2 linked regions of the Acaryochloris sp. CCMEE 5410 genome follow. The main gene of each other region encodes a partner of the protein of the gene in region 2 in a complex. Links are inferred from orthologs where the notes say so. Each region holds a gene or a part of one and is shown on either strand. Other genes may lie near its edges.

Region 1 (3,168 bases), on a different replicon or contig from region 2:
TTTATCTCACTATCCTCGTTCCCATTCTGAATAATGCGAGTGTGGCCTTCGAACAAGGTGAACTCGATCAGTGGATCGAAGCAATTGCCACATTTTTGACATTTGCCTTATCCACCTGCTATTTCATCGCCTTTGAAACCCTGTGGCGAGGTCAAACGCCAGGTAAAAGAATCGCTAAAATCCGAGTGGTTCGAGATACAGGACGGCCGGTGGGGCTTAGGGAAAGCAGTATTCGCAGTTTGCTCAGCAGTATTGATGTGTTTTTCTTCTTTATCGGGGTCATCCGGATTGCGGTCACCTCATCAGAAAAACGTTTAGGTGATTTGGTGGCTGGCACATTAGTCGTTCAGGATCAGCGGCAGGGGGCTGATGAGACTCAACAACCTTTTGATGTGTCGCCCGGCATATCTCAGCTGGCTGCAGAGTTGGTGGCAAATCCTCAGCTCAAAGCCATAACGCCAGATCAATTTCTGACGTTGCGAGATTTTCTGGGATATCGATCGCAGCTTGCATCACGGATGCGATCGCAAATCACCACCAAACTCGCCGACCAAATTCGGAACCTTCTGGGGCAAAACAACCAGCCCCTCGCATTAGGCTTAGATGATCTGGAATTAGTCGAAGCAACCTACTTGGCCTGTCAACAAGCCAACCAGTCCTAGGCCTTGCTAGCCTTACTTCTTGCCCTTGCCTCGTTTGACAATTTCTAACTCGGGCAGGCGAAACGTGACAATCTTGGTCCAGTTGCCTCCATCAAAAATAACGGCGGCCTGACCGTCTGCAACCCGTTGGACCTGGCCTTCAAATCCAAAATAGGTATCACCCGTATTCACAACGCGAACTGATGAACCGGGCAAAATCATGGCGCTCATTCGTTTTAGACCTTAACTGCATCACAATAGCTTTTTTATCATAGTGGACTAATTCCCCTTCGCGGGGGAGCTGCTAAAATCTGCGTTTTTTGCGATGGTTGGCCACGGATTCCACCAATCCTATGGCAATAAAGTTTGTCAGTAGGGCTGAACGACCATAACTGAGCCAAGGTAGAGGAATTCCCGTTACAGGAGCCAGGCCGATGGTCATACTAATGTTCACAAAGACTTGAAAAATAACCATCGACAGGACGCCAATGGCGATTAAAGAGCCGAAATCGTCTTCCGCATTCAAAGCCACAAAAATCAGGCGCATGCATAACAGCCAAATGGCGGCAATCAAAAGCAAACTGCCGACAAAGCCAAATTGCTCACCCGCGGCAGAAAAAATAAAATCTGTATGTTGTTCTGGGATAAAGCTCAAGCCGGTTTGAGTGCCTTGATCTAGCCCTCGTCCCCATAGCTGTCCAGAACCAATGGCAATCCGAGACTGAATGAGGTGATAGCCGCCGCCCAAAGGATCTTGCTCAGGGTCGAGAAACAGAATAATCCGCGCTTTTTGATAATCCTGGAGAAATTCCCAAGCGACTCTACCCAATGCACCAGAGCCTAAATTAATCAACAGAGCGCCAAGTCCTCCGATCATTCGAACAGGGATGCTAAGCCAACCGATAAACGCAATTGTGACTAACCAAATCGCCCAAATAATCCATAGCCAATGGGAGGTGGGAGGGATATTAAATAAAATCCCAGAAATTAAAGGAGAAAAAAGCAGCACAATCCATCCCAAATTGGCATTGGCCCAATACATCATGCCTAGGGTAATGGCCGCAAACACTAGAGATGTTCCTAGATCGGGCTGCACCAGCACTAACGCCCAGGGCACAAAAGTAATGGCTAGAATCTGGAGGACTGACGATAACTTGGTGGCGGGCCGATGGTGGAGTAGGGCCGCCAGGGAAATAATGACGCCCACTTTGGCAAATTCAGATGGCTGCACATTAAAACCGGCAACGGAGATCCACCGCTGAGCCCCCAGTTCACTGGTTCCGATGGCGATAACGGCGATCAACGATAAATTCGTCGCCGCATATATCAGCCAATGCAAACTCAACAGAATTTGATAGGGCCAAGTGGCAATGGTCATGGCAATCGCCACCCCAATCGCTCCAATCGTCCAATGCTGGAGCCAATCTGTCCAGCCTTGGGTGGCTTGGGTACTCCGAATTAAAATACCGCCAAAAACGGTTAACCCAATCGCTAACAGTAGCAACCAACGGTCGATATTATCCCAAGGCTGAATCCAGGTTCGCCATGGAAACCATTTGCGCAGAGTTTTATTGATCAGCATGGAAAATTCGGATCTTAAAGGCTGTATGAAAAGTAGTGGTCTTAGACTAACAACTTAGGTCAAAGCCGCAACCGAAACCTTTGCCGCAACCTCCGTCGCAATTTTTTGGAATGCTTGGGCAGACGCAGATGAGCCACTGAGGACAATCGGTGTTCCTTGATCCCCGCCTTCTCGGACCGGAATTTCTAGGGGCACACAGCCAATTAAAGGAACGCCTAATTCCTTCGCGATCTTTTCCCCGCCCCCAGAACCGAAAATATCGTATTGGGTTTCAGGCCGATCGGGCGGGATAAAGTAACTCATGTTTTCCACAACTCCCAATACAGGCACACCCAACTGTTGAAACATTCTCAGTCCCTTGCGGGCATCTAAGAGTGCAACAGTTTGGGGCGTACTGACAATTACCACCCCTGCCATCGGTACTGCCTGGGCTAAGGTGAGTTGGGCGTCCCCGGTGCCGGGGGGCAAATCAATAATCAGATAGTCTAAGGTCCCCCAATCTACTTGATAGAGAAATTGGCGAATAATCCCGTTCAACATGGGTCCTCGCCAAATGACGGGCTGATCTTTGTCGATCAAAAATCCCATGGAGACCAGCTTGATACCTTGTGCGATCGCAGGTTCCATCACATCCCCTTGCGCCTCTTTGCGGACCTCAACCACGGCATCTTCTAAGCCCAACATGGTGGGTACATTGGGGCCATAAATATCGGCATCAATCATGCCTACACTTGCACCGGACTGGGCTAAAGCGGCGGCAATATTGACGGCGACCGTGCTTTTACCCACCCCACCTTTACCGCTGGAAACCGCAATAATATTTTTAACTCCAGGCACGCCAGTGCGATCAGGCACACTCTTTTGCTGGGGGGTTTCTGCAGTGACTTCCACCTCTACAGACTCAATGCCTGGCAATGCTTGAACCGCTTTTTTGCAGTCATCGAC
Region 2 (3,193 bases):
CGGAGAAAGATCCAGATTAAAAACAATGAGCGTCACCCCTAAGGTTTGGGCCCTTAGGGCAATTTCCTTGACTTTACCGGCTCCCACAACCGTTTGGGGATGGGGATGAGAGCGCTTTTGGTGAATTGTCTCTACCACGACTCCACCTGCACTCTCCACTAAGAGCGCCACCTCAGCCAAATTAGCCTTCATCTCTTCTGTGGAGACGGTTTGAGGAATAACGCCAACCATTAACACCTGCTCAGCTTCAGATGTCCCTGACGAGCGGGTATTGAGAGAGCGTCCAAATTCAGACTCTAAGGCTTCCACCAAATCCATCAAATTCTGTTGAGCCAATTGTTCGAGACTCAACGGGGAAGAAATGGTCCAAGGGGTGGTTGGATCAGGCACGAGATGAGCCAGGTAGGTCGACCGTACATATCCCGTGGCTCCACCACCGCGCCGCTCAAAACCAGAGCCCGTCATGGTGAGCACTGCCAACGCATCTAAGCGCTGTAAGGCCATCGCCGTTAACGCAGACTCCTTAGGAACCTCTTGTTTAAGGGTGGTGGCAACACAGCGAATGCCGCTCAAGCGATCTGCACCATATCGGGGCAGTTCTAAAGGCGGAATTTGGGTTTGCCGGGGAGACCCCACACCCACCCGAATCACCTGGCCACGACGGTTGAGATAGGTGCTGATGGGCTGATGAATATCCGTACTGATGGCAGCTAATCGTTGGGCAAAGTCAGAAGTCGTGATGCGATCACTCGGAAGTCGCTGATGGTAGAGTCGCCGCAGCTGCTTGATTTGATTAGACTTTAAGCCTTTGAGATTACCGTAAATCGTTTCGATAAGTCTTACCTGCCTTGCCAAAGCAAGACGACATCATTGCCCCTCAATTGTAGAGTTACCCAAAAAAAACTGGCAATGGTCGTCAACGATCCTTAATGAGGGCTATTTCTTCTGAGCCTTAAAGTAGGCTTCCAAGACTTTTAAGGCAATGGGGCCTGCCGTAGATCCCCCACCCCCGCCCGTATTTTCACCAAAGGCCACCACTACAATTTCCGGGTTATTAAAGGGAGCATAGGCCCCAAACCAAGTATGGGATGAACGAGGGGGGTCTTCAGCCGTCCCGCTTTTGCCCGCTGCCGGGGGAATACTAGGCACATTTAACGCCTGACCTGTACCGCTGGTGACCACCGCTCGTAAACCCGAACGAATCGTATTTAAGGTCTTGGGTTTTAAATTCAGGGAGGTCCGCCCTTGGTCATCGGGCTGATCGGACTGGAATAGGTGAGGGGTGACTTTATACCCCCCATTGGCAATGGCAGCAAAAATGAGGGAGACTTGGAGGGGACTGAGTTGTACTGCCCCCTGCCCGATAGAAACCATAACGGTGTCAGCAGGATACCAGGCGTCTTTAAACACCTCTTTTTTCCAAGCTGGATCAGGAATAAACCCAGAAGATTCTCCGGGGATATCAATGCCCGTTCTCTCCCCAACCCCTAAACGCTTAGCCCACTCAATTAGAATTTTGGGACTGGTCCCCACGCCCACACGGCCAAAAAAGGTATTGCTACTCCACTGCAAGGCCGTTTGAAAACCAATCACGCCAAAGCCTGCCCCATTCCAATCCCCCACACCATGCACTGATGCTGAGGTGGCTACCAGGGCGTTGGGAGAATATTTGCCGGATTCAATTCCTGCGATCGCAGTGGCGATCTTGAAAGTACTCGCCGGTGGAAAAGCCTGCATGGCCCGATTAACAAAGGGGAATTTGCGATTCTGTAACTCTTGCCATTGCTTTTCTGTGACGCGCTTGGCAAACCAGTTGGGGTTAAATCCTGGATAGCTGGCCATGGCAATAATAGCGCCGTTCTTAGGATTGATGGCAACCACCGCCCCTTGCCGTTTGCCTAACGCCTTTTCGGCTGCCTTTTGCACCTCTAAATCGAGGGTGAGTTTGACATCCTCGCCAGCGATGGGCAATTTTTGGCCCAAGATTTGCACAATCCGGCCTGCACCATCCACCTCAATTTGGTTCCCTCCCCACGTGCCCCGTAACTTTTGTTCATAGGAGGCTTCAATCCCTAATTGGCCAACCACATCTCCTAGGCGATAGGGTTTGTCTTGTTTACGGGCTAACTCTTCTTCACTAATTTCGCCGATATAGCCAATCACTTGAGAAGCGAGTTCACCATGGGGGTAATAGCGAATAGCCTCCTTATCAATTTCGACACCTACAATGTCGCTCATCCGTTCCGACAGCGCCACCACTTGGGGAAAGGTCAACCCTTGAGCCACACGGACTAGAGAGGTTGAGTTATGTCCTTCAACCTCTACTCTTTCCTGAATTTCTGCTTCAGGAATTTTAAGAATCGAAGACAGGACATCCACCGTTTGGGACCACTTTTCGTCTTTTTGAGCAATGGGCCAAACAAAAACGGAATAGGTATAGGTGCTGTTCGCCAGAATCCGGCCTTTACGATCTAGGATTTTGCCCCGTTCAGGCCGTTTTGGAATTAAACGAACTCGATTCTCTTCGGCTCTCTGAAGATTCAGTGCCCCTTCAGTAATCTGCAAAAAACTGAGGCGCGGAACAATCGCTCCAAACAATAAAAGGCTGATAAAGCCACCAAAAACAAACTTTCGAGGGCCGGATCCGACACTGCGTTGAGAACGCTGACGTCGTGGTAAAGAAAATGATTGATTAGAAAGGGACATTGATCCTATTGGATAGGGCACACTCGCATAATCCGCATGACATCGGTAGGAAGCGCCTAATCTTCAAAAAAAGCTCTAGCTAAGGCTACCGCGATATTCTAGCCCATTACATCCCAGAAGCGTACAGCAGCTCTTTCCGTGAACATGCTATTTTCTATCCTAAGTGTTAAGCTTACGAACACCCAAGCAGGGATCCATTGTGTATATCTACTCACCCGTAGATAAGGTATTCCGTCTTTGGGGATCGTACAGCCATGGTGTGGAGTGTATTGTCCAATGTCTGTTACTTCTCAATCTAAGCAGAAAAGTGTTATCAAAAGCGATCGCACGGTTCAACCTGCCAAACTAGCGCGCAAAGTTGTGGCAGCCGCAAAAGATGTGAACTTATTCGGAACGGATGGGATTCGAGGCCATGTCGGTCAACATCTCACCCCTCAATTAGCGCTGCAAGTAGGCTTTTGTGCAGGACTTGAGTTGGGACAAGATT

Evidence for each region.
Region 1: the proteins of mrdA (region 2) and rodA are in contact, whole or in part, in a crystal structure (PDB 6PL5), measured with the Thermus thermophilus proteins. The link is inferred for Acaryochloris sp. CCMEE 5410 from one-to-one orthologs. Residues at the interface, in WP_223903432.1 of Thermus thermophilus: Arg4, Ile5, His6, Leu8, Ala9, Phe12, Ala15, Leu16, Leu19, Gly20, Arg22, Ala23, Trp24, Leu26, Gln27, Val28, Tyr31, Tyr34, Leu36, Leu43, Thr45, Asp47, Lys156, Gln157, Gly158, Ser160, Val184, Leu201, Glu202; in WP_223903423.1 of Thermus thermophilus: Phe161, Val165, Phe168, Val169, Leu172, Pro198, Tyr199, Glu202, Tyr211, Arg212, Asp213, Gln220, Val221, Gln223, Ser224, Ile226, Ala227, Ile228, Gly229, Ser230, Gly266, Phe267, Val270, Leu274, Tyr277, Gly278, Leu281, Phe285, Leu289, Arg297.

What each region holds. Positions count from the first base shown.
Region 1 is NZ_AFEJ02000002.1:1,318,286-1,321,453, reverse strand. The notes cover bases 85-2,931. They hold rodA (rod shape-determining protein RodA), read right to left. Parts: upstream 2,224-2,931; coding sequence 946-2,223; downstream 85-945. Other genes in these bases: ON05_RS26905 (Mrp/NBP35 family ATP-binding protein), read right to left, coding at 2,278-2,931; ON05_RS26915 (NAD(P)H dehydrogenase subunit NdhS), read right to left, coding at 675-863; ON05_RS26920 (RDD family protein), read left to right, coding at 85-662. Also shown: more of ON05_RS26920, read left to right, coding at 1-84; more of ON05_RS26905, read right to left, coding at 2,932-3,168. UniProt on the Escherichia coli protein: Peptidoglycan polymerase that is essential for cell wall elongation. Also required for the maintenance of the rod cell shape. Functions probably in conjunction with the penicillin-binding protein 2 (mrdA).
Region 2 is NZ_AFEJ02000001.1:4,093,721-4,096,913, reverse strand. Bases 322-3,193 are described here. They hold mrdA (penicillin-binding protein 2), read right to left. Parts: upstream 2,707-3,193; coding sequence 937-2,706; downstream 322-936. Other genes in these bases: glmM (phosphoglucosamine mutase), read left to right, coding at 2,983-3,193; hflX (GTPase HflX), read right to left, coding at 322-855. Also shown: more of hflX, read right to left, coding at 1-321. UniProt on the Escherichia coli protein: Catalyzes cross-linking of the peptidoglycan cell wall. Responsible for the determination of the rod shape of the cell. Is probably required for lateral peptidoglycan synthesis and maintenance of the correct diameter during lateral and centripetal growth.